Regions from separate parts of the Clostridium cylindrosporum DSM 605 genome, predicted to be linked through region 1. Evidence: riboswitches for the same ligand, from Rfam matches in the RefSeq annotation. Region 1 holds a riboswitch; the other holds the start of a gene.
The links. A riboswitch is a leader RNA that binds a small molecule or an ion and turns the genes downstream of it on or off. The one in region 1 is predicted to bind glycine.

Region 1 (9,984 bases):
AAATAACACAAGTGAAGAATTTAAAATTGCTGAGGAAAAAGTTATGAATGAGGTTAAAAAACTTACAGATATCTTTAAAGAATTTAATGGTAAAGTTGTCTTAGTTACAAATGAGGTGGGCTTTGGAATTGTACCTGAAAGTAAACTAGGTAGGTACTTTAGAGATATTGCAGGCAAAGTTAATCAATTTTTAGCAACTGAATCTGAAAGTGTATATCTTGTAGTATCTTCAATTCCAATGAAAATAAAGTAGGTGACTAAATGAGAGTATTTTTACTTATTTTACAGTTTATGACTAGAATACCTGTTAAAAAAAACTTAGATGTTACCAGGGAAGATTTTGCCCGTGGGGCAATTTACTTTCCTATAATAGGGCTTATAATAGGTTTTGTTGTAGCTGGTTCTATTTATATATCAAATATGATTTTTTCGCCCTATTTAACAGCCTTAATTGGAGTTATTGTACATACATTTATTACAGGTGCTATACATTTAGATGGATTTTCAGATACATGTGATGGGATTTTCTCAGGGAGAAGTAAAGAAAGAATTCTTGAGATTATGAAGGACAGTAGACTTGGGACATTTGGTGGGGTAGGACTCATTCTTTTGATTTTACTAAAGTGGACACTGTACTTTGAGACTATCAATATGCTTAAAGTGAAAAGTATGTGGTTATATCCTTTATTTATAGTAGTATTACTTGCACCTGTAGTAGCAAGGTCTATTGTTTTGTTTTTCATGTATAAAAGAAAGTACGCAAGGGAAAATGAGGGACTTGGAGATTTGTTTATTGGTAAGATATCTATTAGGGAACTTTTTATAAACCAAGTTTTTATGGCAATTATAGTAAGTTCTATTAGCTATAAAATAATGTTAATATACGTATTAACATTATTAGTTATGATATGCTTTAGAAAATATATTGAAGGAATATTAAATGGGATTACAGGTGATATATTAGGTTGTTCTATTGAAATTTCAGAAGTAGTATTTATGATTTTATCATTAGGAGTGATAAATGTATTATGGAACTAATATTTGTTAGGCATGGTGAAACAGACCTTAATTTTAATAAGAAGTATCAAGGTAGAATAGACACTAGCTTAAATCAAGAGGGAATTAATCAGGCAAAACAACTAAAAGATAAGCTGAAGAATTTTAAGATTGATAAGGTCTATACATCTCCTTTAAAAAGAACTAAGGAAACACTTGAAATTTTACTAGGAGATAATCAGGAGAATATCAGCATTTATGAAGAAATCAGGATACAAGAAATTGATTTTGGTTATTGGGATGCTGTTTCATATGACAAAGTAATGTTAGGATATGAAAAAGAATATGAAGATTTTTTAAGAGATTATAAGAACTTTACATTTCCAGGTGGAGAATCATTTAGGGATTTTTATAAAAGATGTGTAGAATTTTTATTAGATATAGTAGATCCTAAAAGTAGTGAGAGGGTTTTAATAGCTACCCATGGTGGTGTTATTAGAGTATTTTTGTGTCACATGTTAGGTTTATCAAAGGACATGTTTTATAACTTTAGTGTAAAACAAGGTTGTTATACTAGGATTTTAGTATATGAAGGAATTAATTTAATAGAGGAAATTAATAAGTAAGGCGCTTTTTATAAGGCGTCCTTTTTATTGTTAATCTGGTAAATAACTTTGGTTGACATATGTATTTTAAAAGAGTTAAAATTTTATAAATATAATACTAAAATGATAATAAAGTTTGGAGAGAATATATGTTAAAACTTAGACCACACCATATTGTGTGCTTGAACTTTTATAAAGGAATTGGATATAGTGAAAACTTTGTTTCTAATATGGATTTAATAGTCAACAAAATTAAAAATAACCCAGAAACAAAAATATTAATATGCTCACAGGCTGATGATATATGTAAAGAGTGTCCACATCTTCAGATTGGTAAGTGTACTTGTGAGGATAACATAAGTAAGATTGATAAAAATGCTTCATATTATTTGAATTTAGAAGTAAATTCAATCTATAAGTATAATGAGTTAGTTAAACTTAGAAATAAGTATTTAACAAAAGCTAACTTTGAAAAGATATGTAAAGATTGTCAATGGTACAAGGATGGAGTGTGTAAATAACTCCATCCTTTTTAATTTATAATAGTTTTTTAATAACTAGTGTTGTGGCTTCATTAATACATATGTTATATAAAATCCCGGTAAAAAGACATATAGAAAAATATATCAGTGTTTTTTTAAATAGTTCCTTATTAGTTAAGTGTGCTTTATTAGAGGTTTTTACTATTTTGTATGAAAAAAATATAAATAAAAACCAAGGGGTAATTCCTTCTATAGAAAGTATAGGAACTAAAAACATAGTAGCTATAAAAGGTAGTGCGAAAATAGGTATAGTAGGCATGGTCTTATTCCTTTCTAAAATAATTAGATCTAATAATTATGTCACTATATTCCACTGATTTATTTAAAAGTGAAATTTTATTAGTAGGTAAATTGTTATATTTTAGTTCTCCATTTGATAAATAAGTGTAGTTAAGTTTTGTGTTAAGAAGGTTTCTTCCTACACTTGTATAAGTATAATTTTTTTCAGGTATTCCCATTAAATAAGATATTGTAGGTAGTATATCAATTTGACCTCCATAGGTTGAAATAACCTTAGGAGATGATATATCCTTGGAGTATATTATAAAAGGTACTTTGGAATAGTTATCTTTCATCCAAGGTTCATATGAAGAATTTTTAATTTCGTCTTTAAAGTACTTGTGTGGTCCTTCATGGTCACCATATATAACAACAACAGAATTATTTAATATACCCTTTTTATCTAATAGATTTACAAACTCACCAATTGCTGAATCTGTATAATTAACAGATTCAAAGTAAGAACCAATTATTTGACCTTTAATATCTTTTGAGACATCAAGATTAACATGTTCCTTAGGAAGCTTGTAAGGAGTATGACTAGAAAGAGTTATAGAAAAGCTATAAAATGGTTTTGGCTGCTTTTCTAAAATATTCGCCAATTGATTTAAAAAACTTCTATCACTTAATCCAAGGCCAATTGTCTCATCAATATTTAGTGAAGTTGAATCTACACACTTTTCAAAGCCTATAGAAGAAAGGGAAGGAAGCCAATTCCAATATGAACCCCTATCAGGATGAGTAGCAATTGAACTATAACCTGATTTCTCCATTAAATTTGGAAGAGAAGCATAATATTTATTTGAAGGAAATCTGAAAAATGTGCTTCCGCGTCTTACAGGAAATATAGAAGTATTAGCCATAAATTCAGCGTCTGAAGTAGTACCTTCATGTGTTTGTTCAAGAAAATTATCAAAGTAAATACTATTTTTAAGCAGTTTATTAATGTTAGGGGTAATCTCTTGGCCATTATTGCTTTTGCCTATAACGAAATTTTCAAGGGACTCAACTTGAAGTATTATTAAGTTCTTTCCTTTGAACATTGCATTAAAATTATTTTTCGGGAGAAGTTCAGCTTTATTTTCAAAGAAGGTTTCAATCTTTAACTTTTCACTAGATGTAATATTATAAGGTTTACTATCCTTTAAGTAGTTGTATATATCGAACAAATGATAACCTATGGGAGTTAGGTTAGACATAGTTTGATTTTGCGCCCAACTATTTATAAATATTGTTTGGTTGTAAAAGCCCTTGTTTAGCTTATCTATTTTAATATGGGCATATGTTAAATATATAGTTGGAACTAAAAAAAGTATCATAAACGAAGAAATATCTCTTCTAAATAGGTCATATCTTTTTTTAATTCGAGTTAGAAATATTCCGATTAGAAATAAATCTATAAAAAATATAACATCAAGCAATCTAAACATAGAAAAAATGCTACTTGAAAGATTTTCAAGGTTAGATGTATAACTAATTAGATGTAAAGATAAAAATGAGCTATTGGCTCTATAATATAAAATGTCACCTAAAATGATGATAGTTAAAAATATATTTAGCACAAATAAGGATATAAGGTGATATTTGGAGTTAAACAAATATGAAAAAGATAAAAAAAGTAGTATAAAACTGCAATAAACAAGCAAAGGTGGAGCGCTATAAAATACTGTTTTTAAGTTGATCCTAGTAGCAGTATCACTTGAGGTTATAAGAATAAAAAGTAATATTTTTATAAATAAGGCTAAGGTGCTACTTGAAAATGCCTTATTTTCGAATATTCCTTTGATTTTATAAGGTAATGTTAGGAGTATTCTAGGAATTTCTAACCTAGTTAATAAAATTTTTTTTAGTTTCATCCATAAATTCCTTTCATAAGTAATTCTCAATTTAATAATGGTATATTTATGTAAATGTTAAGAATAGGTAGAAAACAATGACAATAATCTAACAATACGTAAAAGTTACTTTGTTACAAATTTCACGCTATTTTTTAGAATTATTAAGTCATAATTATATAATATATAATAAAAATGTAAAATGTCCTATAGGTGATTTCGCATTTTTATTAAATTTATCATGAATAAAATAGTCACTATTTAATAAAATAAAAATGGGAGTTTAAATGCTATACACTAATAGGTACATAAGTAATAATAAAATAGGCATTGTAGGCTACACTGGGTACATAAATGAAATTTTAAATTTATACAAGTTAGGCTAAGCAAATAGTAATTTACTAAAATAAGTAGCATTTACTTATTAAGAAATAAAGGGTATATTGGAAAAAACTATTGATAAAATTTTGGCAATTGTTAAAGGGTATGAATAAAACTTTATTTAAAATTAAACAATTGTTGATTTTTTCTAACAATAGAATTAAAATTAAAGATAAATAATCAAAAATTAATAAACTTCTCAGATGACAGTAGTGAGAGATACCTATTAAATTAGGAGCCGAAGAAGCAATGTAAAAATAAAAAGGCAGGTTTTTATAAAAACTTTCAGGCAAATGAATCATTACTTGATGGAACTCTGGAAAGTCTTAATTAAGCACCGAAGGAGAAATACATGGCTTCACGTGAGCATGTAGAAACTCTCAGGTAACAAGGACAGAGGATAAACTGCTAGAATTTAGAACTTAACTTTTTTTAGATATCCTTAGTAACATTTGCGGTTTTTATGGGGTTTGGTAATCAAGGGATATGTATTTTGAAAGTTCAAATTAACATGTCTTTTTGTGATGTTACTAAGACTATACCTAGGTTTATATCTAAAATTTAATTAAAGGTTCTAAATATTTAACTTTAACGGAATGAAGGGAGGATAAAATTATTATGAGTAATTTAAAGAAAACACCTCTTTTTGATGCACATCAAAAAGTTGGAGGAAAAATCGTAGAATTCGCAGGTTGGGAAATGCCAATTCAATATGAGGGATTAGTTGAAGAGCATACAGCTGTTAGAACTCAAGCTGGTATATTTGACGTTTCACATATGGGTGAAGTTGATATTACTGGACCAGATGCACAAAAATTCGTTGATTACCTAGTAACTAACGACATTGCAGGTCTTGAAAACACTCAAATAGCATACAACTTAATGTGTAACGAAAATGGAGGTATCGTTGATGACCTTCTAGTATACAAGTATGATGAAAACCACATGTACCTTGTTATAAATGCTGCTAACATCGATAAGGATGTTAAGTGGATAGAAGAAAAAGCTAAGGGATTTGACGTAAAGGTTGAAAATGTTTCACCAGAAGTTGCAGAAATTGCAATCCAAGGACCAGAAGCACAAGCTATTCTTCAAAAGGTATCTGATGTTGATCTTAGCACAATCAAATTCTTCTACTTCAACGATTCAGTTAATGTAGCAGGAGTTAAGTGTCTTGTTTCAAGAACTGGATACACTGGGGAAGATGGATTCGAAGTATATACTACAAACGATGCAATAGAAAAAGTTTGGAATGCTCTACTAGAAGCAGGTGCAGACGTTCTTAAGCCAGCAGGTCTTGGTGCAAGAGATACTCTAAGATTTGAAGCTGCACTTCCTCTATATGGAAATGAAATGAGTGATACTATATCACCACTAGAAGCAGGACTTGGATTCTTCGTAAAGCTTGGCAAGGCTTCAGACTTCATTGGTAAGTCAGTTCTAGTTAAGCAAAAAGAAGAAGGTCTAAAGAGAAAGACTATTGGATTTGAAATGAAGGAAAGAGGTATTCCAAGACACGGATATGATGTTGTTAAGGATGGTAAGGTTATCGGTGCTGTTGCAACTGGTTACTTCTCACCAACTCTTCAAAAGACAATAGGAACTGCTCTAGTTGAAGCTGAATACGCTGAACTTGGAACAGAAATTGAAATCCAAATCAGAAACAAGACTGCTAAGGCAGAAGTTATCAGCAAGAGATTCTACACAAAGAAGACTAAACAAGAAAAGAAGTAATTAAGATTTTTAAAATAAAATAAATTAAAATAAAATAAATTTTTTTAAATTTAAGGAGGATATTATAATGAAAGTTGAAAGCGGACTACTTTATACAAATGATCATGACTGGGTAAAGGTTGAAGGAAATAAGGCATATGTAGGAATTTCAGACTACGCTCAACACCAACTAGGAAGCATCGTTTACGTTGAACTTCCAGAAGTAGATTCAGAAGTTGCTGCAGGAGACACTGTAGGAGTTATCGAATCAGTTAAGGCTGCAACAGATATGCACACTGCAGTAAGCGGAACAATTGTAGAAGTTAACGAAGATGTAGAAGGAGATCCAACTCTTCTTAACACAGATGCTTATGCTAACTGGATATTCGCAATCGAACTAAGCGATGCATCAGAACTTGATGGACTAATGACTTCAGAAAAGTATGAAGAATTCCTAGGTCAGGAGGCATAATATATGTTTCCATATATACCAAATACTTGTGAAGAAAGAGAGGCTATGCTTAAGTCTATAGGTATGAATTCTATAGATGATCTATTTAGCGATATTCCAGAAGAATTAAAGCTAAACAGAAGACTTGACCTTGAGGCTCCATACTCAGAGTTAGAAATAAGCAGAAAGCTTTCTTCATTAAGTAATAAGAATTTAACTACTGATGAAGCTGTATGTTTCCTTGGAGCAGGTGCATATGATCACTATGTTCCATCAGCGATTTCACATATAGTTTCAAGATCAGAATTTTATACTGCATATACACCATACCAACCAGAAATTTCACAAGGAACTCTACAAGTTATATTTGAGTACCAATCACTAATTTGTGAACTTACTGGAATGGATGTTGCAAATGCATCAATGTACGATGCTGCAACAGCAGTTGCAGAAGCTGCTATGATTTCAGCATCTTCTACAAGAAAGAAAAAGATAGTTGTATCAAAGGCAGTACAACCAGAAGCTAGACGTGTACTTGCTACATACATGGATTTTAACAATATTGAACTTGTTGAAGTTGATGTTAAAGACGGTGTTACTGACCTTGAAAAGCTTGAAGCTGTAGTTGATAACAAGACAGCTGGGGTTATTATTCAAAGCCCTAACTTCTTCGGATGTATCGAAGATGCTGAAGCAATTGAAAAGATAACTCATGCTAACAAGGCAAATCTTGTAATGAGCGTTGATCCAATATCACTTGGAATTCTTAAGACTCCAGGGGAAATTGGTGCAGATATAGTTGTAGGTGACGGTCAATCACTAGGTAACTACCTAAGCTTTGGTGGACCATACCTAGGATTCATGGCTGTTACAAACAAGCTTATGAGAAAGATACCAGGTAGAGTTGTTGGTCAAACTGAAGATTCAGAAGGAAAGAGAGCTTTCGTTCTTACTCTTCAAGCTAGAGAGCAACATATTAGACGTGAAAAGGCTACTTCAAATATCTGTTCAAACCAAGGGCTTATTGCTTTAAGAGCGACTATATATATGTCACTTCTTGGTAAGAAGGGTATTAAGGAAGTTGCAACTCAATGTCTTCAAAAGGCACACTACGCATTTGATAAGCTAGTTGCTACTGGAAAGGTTAAGCCTGTATATAATGCTCCATTCTTCAAGGAGTTTGCGGTTGAACTTTCAAGTGACGTAGATGCTGCTAATGCAAAGCTTAAGGAAGCTGGAATTATCGGTGGATATAACCTAGGTAATGACTATGAAGACCTTAAGAATGCAACACTAATCTGTGTAACAGAAAAGAGAACTAAGGCTGAGATTGATAAATTAGCTGATGTATTGGGAGGAATATAACGATGAATCAATATAACAGTTTAATATTTGAAGTTTCAAAGCCAGGTAGAGTAGGATATACGCTTCCTAAATGTGATGTTGAAGAAAAAGAAGTAAAGAGTATTCTTCCAGAAGGTCTTCTAAGAACTGAGGATGCAAAGCTTCCAGAAGTTGCAGAAAACGAAGTTGTAAGACACTTTACAAATCTTTCAAATAAGAACTTTGGTCTTGATACAGGATTTTATCCACTAGGATCATGTACAATGAAGTACAATCCTAAGATAAACGAAGATATCGCTAATCTTCCAGGATTTAAGAATGTTCACCCATACCAAAGTGAAGAAACAGTGCAAGGTGCACTTGAGCTAATGTATGATTTATCAGACAGACTAGCTGAACTTACAGGAATGGATAGCGTAACGCTTCAACCAGCTGCAGGAGCTCACGGTGAAATGTTAGGTCTTATGATAATGAAGGCTTACCATAGAGAAAACGGACAAGAAAATAGAAATAAGATAATTGTTCCTGATTCAGCACATGGTACTAACCCAGCTTCAGCTGCAGTTGCTGGATTTGAAATAGTAGAAATTAAGTCAAATAGTGACGGTTCAGTTAACATTGATGCACTAAAGGAAGCTTTAGATGAAAATGTTGCAGGACTAATGCTTACTAACCCAAGCACACTTGGACTATTTGAAACAAACATAAAGGAAATTGCAACTCTTGTTCATGAAGCAGGCGGACTTCTATACTATGATGGAGCAAACATGAATGCTATCATGGGTATAACAAGACCAGGGGATATGGGATTTGATATAATCCACTTAAATCTTCATAAGACATTCTCAACACCTCATGGTGGTGGAGGTCCAGGAGCAGGTCCTGTTGGAGTTAAGGCAAGACTTGAAAAGTATCTTCCAACTCCAGTAGTTACTAAGAGTGGAGATAGCTACAAGCTTGACTACGATAGACCAAGCTCACTTGGAAAGATTAAGAACTTCTATGGTAACTTCGGAATCTCAGTTAGAGCATATACTTATGTTCTTACAATGGGAGCAGAAGGCCTTAAGTATGCTAGTGAAACTGCAGTACTTAACGCTAACTACATGAAGGAAACTCTAAAGAAGCATTACTCACTTCCAATGGACCAATTATGTAAGCACGAATTCGTACTTGCAGGAATAGGTGGATTATCAGAAGTTTCAACTCTTGATATAGCTAAGAGACTTCTTGACTACGGATACCATCCACCAACAATTTACTTCCCACTAATAGTACATGAAGCAATGATGATTGAGCCAACAGAAACTGAAAGCAAGGAAACTCTTGACAAGTTTATGGACGCTTTAATTAGCATAGCTAAGGAAGCTAAGGAAAATCCAGAACTAGTTAAAACAGCGCCTCATACTACAGAAGTAAAGAGACTAGACGAAGTTAAGGCTGCTCTAAAACCTGTTCTTAAGTGGAGTGCTCAATAACTAGAAGCTAGGAAGGTGTAATACTAATGCAAATGGATGTTGTTGTTATTGGTGGAGGCCCAGGTGGATATGTAGCTGGTATTAAGGCTGCACAACTTGGCGCTAAAACTTGTATAATTGAAATGGATAAGGTTGGAGGTACATGTCTTAATAGAGGATGTATACCAACAAAGGCTTTATATAGAAATGCAGAAATACTAAACATACTTCATGAAATTGACGAGTTTGGTATTAGCGTTCCTTCATATGAAGTTGACATAAATAAAGTTCATGATAGAAAAGAAAAGGTAGTTAGTACATTAGTTACAGGAGTTGAACAACTTATTAAGGCTAATGGAGTTGAACTAGTATCAGGAAAAG
Region 2 (9,984 bases), 120 kb from region 1:
CAACAATTGTTGATGGCACACTTACACCAGGGCTTGGAGGCGGAATATGTCAAGTTTCTACTACTCTTTATAATGCGGCACTTTTATCGGATCTTGAAATAGTAGAGAGAAGACCACACAGCTTAAAGGTAGGTTATGTTCCTGCAAGTAGAGATGCAGTTATATCAGAGGATTATATTGATCTTAAATTTAGAAATAATACTGGTTATCCAATATACATACAAGGTTCAGTATATGGATCCTATGTTAGCATGTCTATATATGGATCAAGTAAAGCACCAAAGAAAAGTGTTAAGATAACAGAGGAAGTTTATAAAACAATACCATCTAAAAGTGGTAAAAAGCCTCAAATAAAGTCAAGGGCTTATAGAAAAGTCTATGATGTAAATGGAAATTTAATAAGAGAAGAAAAACTATCTAGTGACCATTATAAAGGATAGTCAAAAAGGTGTGGAATACTTTAAGGTATTTCATACCTTTTTTATATTTATTTAGAGGTAATTCTATTTTATAGTAAAAAGCAGTATAATAAATGATTCATTTGGTAAGAATTATAGAAAAATAGAAGAGAGGATCATATGAAAGTTAACCTTGGATATGTTGCAATATCACTTAAACTTAAAGATTCATCACCAAATAGAACAACGACATTTAAAAATCTTTCAAAGTTAGACCCTAGTATATGGAAGAAAAAGCTAAGTGATTTGGCTATTATGAACATTGAAAATACCGAAAGAATTATAAGATACAATAACGCCTACGGAATAAAACTATATAGAATGACATCAAAAATAATACCACTTGCAACCCATGATGCGTTAAAAGGTTGGGAATGGGAAGATGAACTTAAAGGTAGTTTTGAGTTACTTGGCACTACTATAAAGAAGTTAGGCATACGGGTAAGTGCTCATCCAGATCATTTTGTATTACTAAATAGTCCGAGAGAGGATGTCTTAGCCTCATCTATTAAAGACCTTGAGTATCATGTGAAGATGTTTAAATTAATGGGTCTTTCAAATGAGAGTAAATTAGTTATGCATATTGGAGGAGTATACGGTAATAAAAAAGAAGCTATTGAAAGGTTTTATAAAGGATTTGATTCTTTAAATGAAGATATAAAAGAAAGAATTATACTTGAAAATGACGATAAGATATACACAGCAGAGGATGTATTAAGTATCAGTAGCAATATTTCAGTACCAATGGTTCTAGACGTTCATCATGATAGATGTAATAAAGGTGAGAATAATCTTGAGGACATACTTTCATCTATATATGATACATGGAAAGGGAGAGATTATCCTCCGAAAATTCATTTCTCAAGCCCGAAAAGTGAAAGTGACTTTAGAGCACATAGTGAATACATAGATAAAGATAGTTTTATTGACTTTATAGAACTTTCAAAAAGGGTTGATGGAAGAGATTTAGATGTTATGATTGAGGCCAAAAAGAAGGATTTAAGTTTATTTAAGCTAATAGATGATATTAAGAAAAGTAAAAATGAGAAAATAAGTGTAACATCAGATGCAAGTTTTGATGTAAAATAAAGGTATAAAATTAATAATTATGGAAAATATTAAAAATAGAAGGGGGAGATATGATGAATCTAAATCTAGTAGAACATTCTCATGAAATACATGAAGGTCATCTACATACAGAGGGAGTATCTATATTTTCGGTTATTGAACATGCTTTTATAGACACTCTTCCTATGATTCCAATACTTATTATAACTTTTATTATGATTGAGTATATGGAACATAGATTTTCAGCAGGACTTCAGGAGAAAATAAGAAATGCAGGGGTTCTAGGACCGATTGTTGGAGCACTTATTGGAATTATACCACAATGTGGATTCTCTGTTATGGCGGTAGCACTTTATTCAAGAAAGATAGTAAGTCTTGGAACGCTGATATCTATTTTTATAGCCACATCAGATGAGGCGCTACCTGTTTTCCTATCTATGCCTAGTGCATATGGAAGCATAATGCCTTTTCTAATAACAAAGATTGCAATAGCTATAGTTGCAGGATACTTCATTGATGTTGTTACTATTAGAAGAAGTCAAAGATGTGAAATTGCTGCAAGTAAGGAAGTAGATGATCAGGCTTTAAAATGTGTAGATGTGGATACGATAAAATTCTCAAAAGTACTTATTCATTCCTTAGAGAGAACTTTAAAGGTGACAATATATATATACATAGTGACAGTTATTATAACTTTTATTATTGAATATTTTGGTGTTGAAACACTTGCAGGAACACTTTTTAGTGAGGGGTATGGTCAAGTGTTTATTGCTTCACTAATTGGTCTAATTCCTAACTGTGCAATATCAGTAGGACTTGTTAAGTTATTTACTATGAATGTAATAGGGTTTTCAAGTGTAATAGCTGGACTATCAGCTAATGCAGGCCTTGCACTTATATTCCTATTTAAAGAAAATAAGAAAAAGGCTGTATATATAACACTTATTTTATTCGGAATAAGTTTCCTATCAGGAGTAGTTATTAAAGTGATGGGTATTTATAGCTAAAAAAGATATATATAAGCAGTATAGATTAACAATTATTAAAATATACATAATAAAATTATTAACAGAAGCCATGCATATAAAGATTTGTTCTTATATGCATGGCTTTTAATTTCATGAAGAGGCTTAAGATTTGTAATAATTAAATTATATTAAGTTATAAAGCTTTGCAAGCTTTGTAAATGCATCTAATGATTTTTCTATTTTTTCGTATGAAGTACAGTATGAAATTCTAATATGCCCAGGACATCCGAATGCTGAACCAGGTACTAATAGTAAATTAAACTTCTTAGCATCCTCGCAGAATTTCTTATCATCTTCTATAGGTGATTTAGGGAATAGATAAAACGCACCTTGTGGCTTTATACAAGTAAAACCAACCTTTATTAGGTGATTATATAGTAGGTCTCTATTTCTCTTGTATACGTTTACATCAACCTCAGCATCTAAACATCTTCCTATTACCCTTTGGAATAGAGAAGGAGCGTTAACGAATCCTAGGATTCTATTAGCTGTATTAAGTGAATCTACTACATCATTAAAGTCATCCATATCATTATTTATAACTACATATCCGATTCTTTCACCAGGTAGTGATAAAGATTTACTATATGAGTACCCGATAAATGAGTTTTTGTAATACTTTAATACACATGGAACCTCACAGTTATCATAAACAATTTCTCTATATGGTTCATCTGATATTAGGTATATACTAGTGTTAAATTCCTCTTGCTTCTTAGAAAGTAGATCACAAAGCTTCTTTAGAGTTTCCTCTGAGTATATAACCCCTGTTGGATTGTTTGGAGAGTTTATTATAACTGCCTTAGTATTTGATGAAATTTTCTCGCTTAATACTTCAATATTAGGTTCAAATGTTTCAGTATCAGCAGGAATAACTGTAAGAACTCCATCAAAGTTATTTACATAATTATTGTATTCACCGAAAAATGGTGCAAATGCGATTACTTCATCTCCTGGATTAAGTAGAGTCTTTAATGTAATATTTAAGCCTCCAGCTGCACCACATGTCATAACTATATTTTCCTTAGAAAGATTTAGTTCGTTTTTCTTGTTTATATGTAGGGCGATAGTTTCTCTTACATCATCATAGCCAGAATTGTTCATGTAACCATGAACATAGGTTGATTTTTCCTCATCTAATATTTCTTTAATTGCAAGCTTTATATTTTCAGGAGGTTCGACATTAGGGTTTCCTATACTATAATCAAATACATTTTCTTCTCCATGTATAGCTGCAAGTTTCTTTCCTTCTTCAAACATAGCTCTTATAGTAGAACTACTAGCTACTAGGGATTGCATCTTTTTAGATATCATACTTCAAAAACTCCTTTTACATAATATATTAATATCATTTTAGCATATCTATTTTTAATTATAAATTATTAAGTGTTAGAGTAGTGTGATAATTGTATATTTTCCATATTATTAAGCATAATAAAAAAGAATGAAAAATTATAAAAAAAGTTTATATAAGGTATTGACACTTAAAAAGTATCGTGTTATTATAAATGAGTAGTTAACGATGGCCCCTTGGTCAAGCGGTTAAGACACCACCCTTTCACGGTGGTAACAGGGGTTCGATTCCCCTAGGGGTCACCATTTATGGAGAGATGGTCGAGTTGGTTTAAGGCACCGGTCTTGAAAACCGGCGTAGGGGTGACTCTACCGTGGGTTCGAATCCCACTTTCTCCGCCAGATAAAAAAGAGATTGTTCATATGAACAATCTCTTTTTTCATATCTACTTTTAATGCTCCGTGTAAATATACTTACATGGAGTATTGCTTTATTATGATATATAGATTTTAAGTAAAGTATTCAATTGTGGAACTTGGAAAGTACTTTTTTATCTTCTCTTCAAAGAATTCTTTAAGTAATTTAGACTCATCCTTTTGGTATACATATTTATAAACACCATATGGTCCCCATTTTTTAAAGCGAGTCTCTTCATTTAGGTCAAGTTTCGTTAAAGGGAATCTCTCATTTATAACTTTTTTAGATTTGGCGGTAAATCTATACTGTATAAGTTCAAAAGTAATAGGTGCTGTATCAGGACTTTCTATTTTAGATCTAAGGGATTCTAGCATAGAGGTATATTCCTCCTTATATCCTTCATAAATCATAATAGGGGCTATAATAAACCCAAGTGGATAGCCAGCTGAGTATATTTTAGATGCAGCATCTAATCTATTCTCAAGTGAATCCGTATTAAATTCAAAGTTATTTATAACGTATGGAGAGTTAATAGTGTATCTAACCTTAGTCTTGCCATTATGATTTAGATCAAGTAGGGAATCCACATATGAGAATTTAGTTACAAGTCTTAATCTTCCATGTTCAGAGGTTGAGAAAAACTCTATAGCAGACTTAACGGAACCTGTAAGATGTTCAACAGATAAAGGGTCACCTGTGCTAGCTAGTTCGAATGTAGTAATATTAGGTAGTGCAGAGTCTATGTATTTTTGTATATTATTAAAAATCTCATCTCGATTTACATAAACCCTTGTAAATGGTTTAAGTGACTGGTTTGTTTGAAGGTAGCAGTATTGACAGCTACCAGGACATCCTGTTACAAGTGAAAACTGATAGTCAGCAGAAGGCTTGCATGGAACAAGCTTCATACTTCTTTTGATTCCAACAACTATGCTATCCTTTGCAAAGGCATAAAATTCTGATGGACTAGAACTTTCTCTATCTAGTTTGTTATATGAACTTAGTTTTTGTATAGGTATATTAAGCTTTTGAAATTTATTATATAATTCTTCTCCAAGAGGATATTCAGTAGCCTTTGGTTCGAAGAATACTTGCTTTGGCATAAAAACCAATGTAATCACTCCTTTAGACTTAGTTTTGCAATATTAAGTCTTAAATATGTATGATGAAAACTTAGAAAGATTACACTAACATGAGAATATGGTAAAATGATATTTGTAATTATAAAAATTTATATAGGCCATTAAAGGCATAGGATAAGAGGATTTCGGAGGAAAAAAATGAGTTTAAATATTGTACTTTATCAGCCAGAGATACCACATAATACAGGAAGTATAGGAAGGACTTGTGTACTTACAGATACTAAGCTTCACCTTATAAAACCTTTAGGTTTTTCTGTAGATGATAAGATGTTAAAAAGAGCGGGACTTGATTATTGGAAGGATATTGATATAACATATTATGAAAGTTTTGATGAGTTTTATGAAGCTCATAGGGATAAGAGAATATTCTTATCAACAACAAAGGCAACAAAATTTCATAGTGATGTAGAATATAAAGATGGTGATTTTATAATGTTTGGAAGAGAGTCTTCAGGAGTAACTGAGGAAATAAATAATTTATTTAAGGAAACTCAAATAAGAGTACCTATGATAAATTCAACAACTAGATCACTTAACCTTGCAAATACTGCTTCTTTAGTAGTTTATGAAGCATTAAGACAAATCGGCTATCCGAATATGAAATAAGCATTTATGGAGGTAATTATGGAAAAGGTATATATAGTTACAGATAGTACCGCAGGTGTTCCAAGGAATATAGTGGAGAACAAAAATGTAAAGGTTCTTCCACTGACAATTGAATTTGAGGGCAAAGTGTATAAGGATGGAGTAGAAATAGACGAGCCTACTCTTTTATCTATGCTTGATAAGGGGGAGAAGCTTCCTAAGACATCCCAGGTTAACCCGAATGCATTTTATGAGGAATATGAATCTATAATTAAAGAAGGATATAAGATAATTTCAATTCATATATCATCAAAAGTGAGTGGAACATATCAATCAGCTTGTATTGCAAGGGATATGATTGAAAATAATGAGAATATACATGTAATTGACTCTAAGGGAGTTAGCTTTGCTACAGGTGCTTTAGTACAGGAAACTATAAAAATGCTAGAGTTAGGTGAGAGTGTAGAGAGTACAGTTGAGAAGATAAATCTTCTTACAGATAAGGTTAAAGTTGCATTTGCAGTGGACAACTTAGAGTACATAAGAAAAGGTGGGAGAATATCATCTATTCATGCAGCTGTAGGCACACTCCTTAATATAAAGCCTATTCTTTGTGTAGAAGATGGAAAGATAGATGTTTTTGATAAAGTTCGCGGAAGGAAAAAAGCATTAAAAAGACTTCTGGATTATGTTAAAGAGCAAAATCCAGATACTGATATTACATTTGCAGTAGGGAATGTAGCTGCTGAAGATGATGTGGAAGAATTTAAAAAAATGCTTAAAGAAGAGAATATTATAGATGACGCACAATCTGTAAAGGTTGGAAGTGTTATTGCGACTTACGCAGGGCCGGGAACTATTGGAGTATTCTTCTTTAAGAAATAATATGACATATAATTATCAATAAAAAGTGGGGAATTTAGTAATGAAAATTCTAAATTTTCCACTTTATTTTTGTGAAAATATAAAAAATATTTTAAAAATTAATTCAATCATTATGGAAATGTTACTACTTATTTTACATATAATAGGATAAAAGTTTAATGTGATAAAGTGAATGCATAAAGAAAATGAAAGATTTAAATGATTTTCTTGCTAAAATTAATTATTCTAATAGGTTATATCTATACTGAAGTAGTAAAAATGAAGGATTATCTATAAGATATGTTAATTTATGGTATAGAAAAAAGCTATGGCAAAAGTCTGAATTATCAGATATAATGAAAAGTATAAAAGAGGTTGTAGAAAAAATAACATAGTTTCTGGATGAAGTAAGTAGGAGAGACTTTGAAATTTTCAAAGCGCCGAAGGGGTAAGTTAACAAAGTCCTTGTTAATGATCTTTCAGGCAAAGGGACTACTTATGGACACAGCTCTTAAATTTGAGAGTGTAGGCGATACATTCTCTTTTTTTATACACATCTTTATTAAATATAGGGGGGTGGAGAAAGTAGTTATTGAACCTAAAGTTATCACAAACAACAAGATAACATATGAAAATCTTAAAGTTCACTTTGATGTTGAGTTCATAGATGGTTCTCTTTCAGATGTAATGATTAAAGCTCGAGATTACATACATAAGGGGCATAAACTTTTAACACATCCTCTTATGGGAAGTATTAAACCAAATGAAACTCCCTACAAATCAGTTGCTATATCCTTAAAGCCGGAGGTGTCAGTAGACTTTAATTCTGTAATGCTTATTGAAAACAGTATAGAAACATCTAATAAGCTTATTAGAAATAAAGCGCCTAGACAGTGGCCTCAAAGTGTTTTGGAGGATTTTAGTATTATAGATTATGATTTAATTAAAAATGCACTTATTTAATTACGAAAGTTAAGCTAACAACACATCACGTAGTATCTCCCAATTACTATATGTGAATCTAAAATGACACACATGACAAATTTCTTATTACACATTTTACACTTTAGACAGAATATTATGACTTGAAGATTCAGAAAAATAAAAAAAGTTAATAAACTTCTACTTGTATATAATTTTAGGAGGTGAAGGCTTTGCGCCTTGAATTAGGAAATGTATTCATTAAGGATGTTCAGTTCTCTTCAGAAACTAAGATTGAAAATGGTATTCTTTATGTAGATAAGGAAGAGCTTTTAAATGAGGTATCTGGAGATGAAAGATTATTATCAGTTGATGTGGACATTGTTCACCCAGGTGATGAGGTAAGAATAATACCAGTAAAGGATGTTATTGAGCCAAGAGTAAAGGTTGAAGGTAATGGGGGAGTATTCCCAGGATTCATTTCAGGAGTTGATACAGTAGGATCAGGTAAAACTAATGTTCTTAAGGGAGCTGCTGTTGTTACAACTGGAAAAATAGTTGGATTCCAGGAAGGAATAATAGATATGTCAGGAGAGGGAGCTAAGTATACTCCGTTTTCAAAGACTCACAATATCGTTATGATTTGTGAACCAGCTAGTGGAATTGATCAACACCAACATGAAGAAGCTGTTAGAATGGTAGGGTTTAAGGTTGCTACTTATCTAGGAAAAGCTGCTAAGGAAGTTGCTCCAGATGAAGTTAAAACTTTTGAAACACTTCCTCTTCAAGAGCAAGTTAAGGCTTATCCAGATCTACCAAAGGTTGTATATGTGTACATGCTTCAATCACAAGGACTTCTTCATGACACATATGTATATGGAGTTGATGCTAAGAAGATAATCCCTACATTCATTTATCCAACAGAAATGTTTGATGGTTCTATAGTAAGTGGTAACTGTGTATCAGCATGTGATAAGAATCCAAGTTATGTTCACATGAATCATCCAATAATCACTGATCTTTATGAAAGACATGGTAAGGACTTTAACTTCCTTGGATGTGTTATTACAAATGAAAACGTGTACCTAGCTGACAAGGAAAGATCATCAAGCTACACAGCAAAACTTGTTGAGTTCCTAGGAGCAGACGCAGCTGTAATTTCAGAAGAAGGTTTTGGAAATCCAGACGCTGACCTTGTAATGAACTGTAACAAGATTTCAGAAAAAGGAATAAAGACTGTTCTTTTAACTGATGAGTATGCTGGAAGAGATGGTGCTTCACAATCACTTGCAGATTCAACTCCAAAGGGAGATGCAGTAGTTACAGGTGGTAATGCTAATGAAATAGTTATCCTTCCTTCAATGAAAAAGGTTATCGGACACCCTGAGGCTGTTGATGCACTATCAGGTGGGTTTGCAGGTTCTCTAAGAGAAGATGGATCTATAGAAGCAGAAATCCAAGTTATAACTGGAGCTACTAGTGAAGTTGGATTTGGATATTTAACAGCAAAAACTTTCTAAGTTTTCAATAGAATAAATTTAATCAAAATATTTATAAATTATTAGGAGGTATTTCTTATGATACTTAGTGGAAAAAAAGTCATAGCAATAGGAGATAGAGATGGTATTCCAGGACCAGCAATAGAAGAATGTGTAAAATCAGCAGGAGGAGAAATTCTTTTTTCTACAACAGAATGTTTCGTCTGAACTGCTGCAGGAGCTATGGATCTGGAGATCCAACAAAGAGTTAAAGATGCAGCTGAATCAGTAGGCAAAGATAATCTAGTAGTTATACTAGGTGGTGCAGAAGCTGATTCATCAGTACTTTCAGCAGAAACAGTAACAACAGGAGACCCAACATATGCAGGACCACTTGCTGGAGTTGAACTAGGACTTACAGTTTATCATGTTGTTGAAGATGAAGTTAAGGCTGAATTTGATGAAGCTGTTTATGATGAACAATGTGGAATGATGGAAATGGTTCTTGACGTTGATGGAATTAAAGAACAAATGAGAGGCGTTAGAGGTTAGAGAACGAGCGTAAATTAATTTTAAATTAATCCACCGAATAAGGAGGGGTCAAGTTAGATGATTCGTGTAGTACACTATATAAACCAATTCTTCGCTAATATTGGGGGGGAAGAAATGGCTCATGTTGCACCTGAAGTTAGAGAAGGTGTAGTAGGACCAGGTATGGCTTTAACTAAA

Region 2: linked by a shared signal. The riboswitch ahead of CLCY_RS11090 (GrdX family protein) and the one ahead of gcvT (glycine cleavage system aminomethyltransferase GcvT) in region 1 are both predicted to bind glycine.

The regions. Positions count from the first base shown of each region.
Region 1 is NZ_LFVU01000028.1:170,226-180,209, reverse strand. Features, by position in the region: gene cobU (bifunctional adenosylcobinamide kinase/adenosylcobinamide-phosphate guanylyltransferase) at 1-253, shown strand, start outside; gene cobS (adenosylcobinamide-GDP ribazoletransferase) at 262-1,038, shown strand; gene cobC (alpha-ribazole phosphatase) at 1,029-1,622, shown strand; gene CLCY_RS11705 (DUF1284 domain-containing protein) at 1,751-2,122, shown strand; gene CLCY_RS11695 (LTA synthase family protein) at 2,407-3,852, opposite strand; glycine riboswitch at 4,945-5,045, shown strand; gene gcvT (glycine cleavage system aminomethyltransferase GcvT) at 5,257-6,372, shown strand; gene gcvH (glycine cleavage system protein GcvH) at 6,440-6,823, shown strand; gene gcvPA (aminomethyl-transferring glycine dehydrogenase subunit GcvPA) at 6,827-8,167, shown strand; gene gcvPB (aminomethyl-transferring glycine dehydrogenase subunit GcvPB) at 8,170-9,624, shown strand; gene lpdA (dihydrolipoyl dehydrogenase) at 9,651-9,984, shown strand, end outside.
Region 2 is NZ_LFVU01000028.1:54,590-64,573, reverse strand. Features, by position in the region: gene CLCY_RS11135 (VanW family protein) at 1-440, shown strand, start outside; gene uvsE (UV DNA damage repair endonuclease UvsE) at 579-1,547, shown strand; gene CLCY_RS11125 (putative manganese transporter) at 1,601-2,533, shown strand; gene CLCY_RS11120 (pyridoxal phosphate-dependent aminotransferase) at 2,678-3,868, opposite strand; tRNA gene CLCY_RS11115 (tRNA-Glu) at 4,079-4,153, shown strand; tRNA gene CLCY_RS11110 (tRNA-Ser) at 4,159-4,249, shown strand; gene splB (spore photoproduct lyase) at 4,358-5,368, opposite strand; gene trmL (tRNA (uridine(34)/cytosine(34)/5-carboxymethylaminomethyluridine(34)-2'-O)-methyltransferase TrmL) at 5,546-6,013, shown strand; gene CLCY_RS11095 (DegV family protein) at 6,032-6,877, shown strand; glycine riboswitch at 7,259-7,361, shown strand; gene CLCY_RS11090 (GrdX family protein) at 7,433-7,819, shown strand; gene CLCY_RS11085 (glycine/sarcosine/betaine reductase component B subunit) at 8,011-9,297, shown strand; gene grdA (glycine/sarcosine/betaine reductase complex selenoprotein A) at 9,355-9,807, shown strand; gene grdB (glycine reductase complex selenoprotein B) at 9,865-9,984, shown strand, end outside.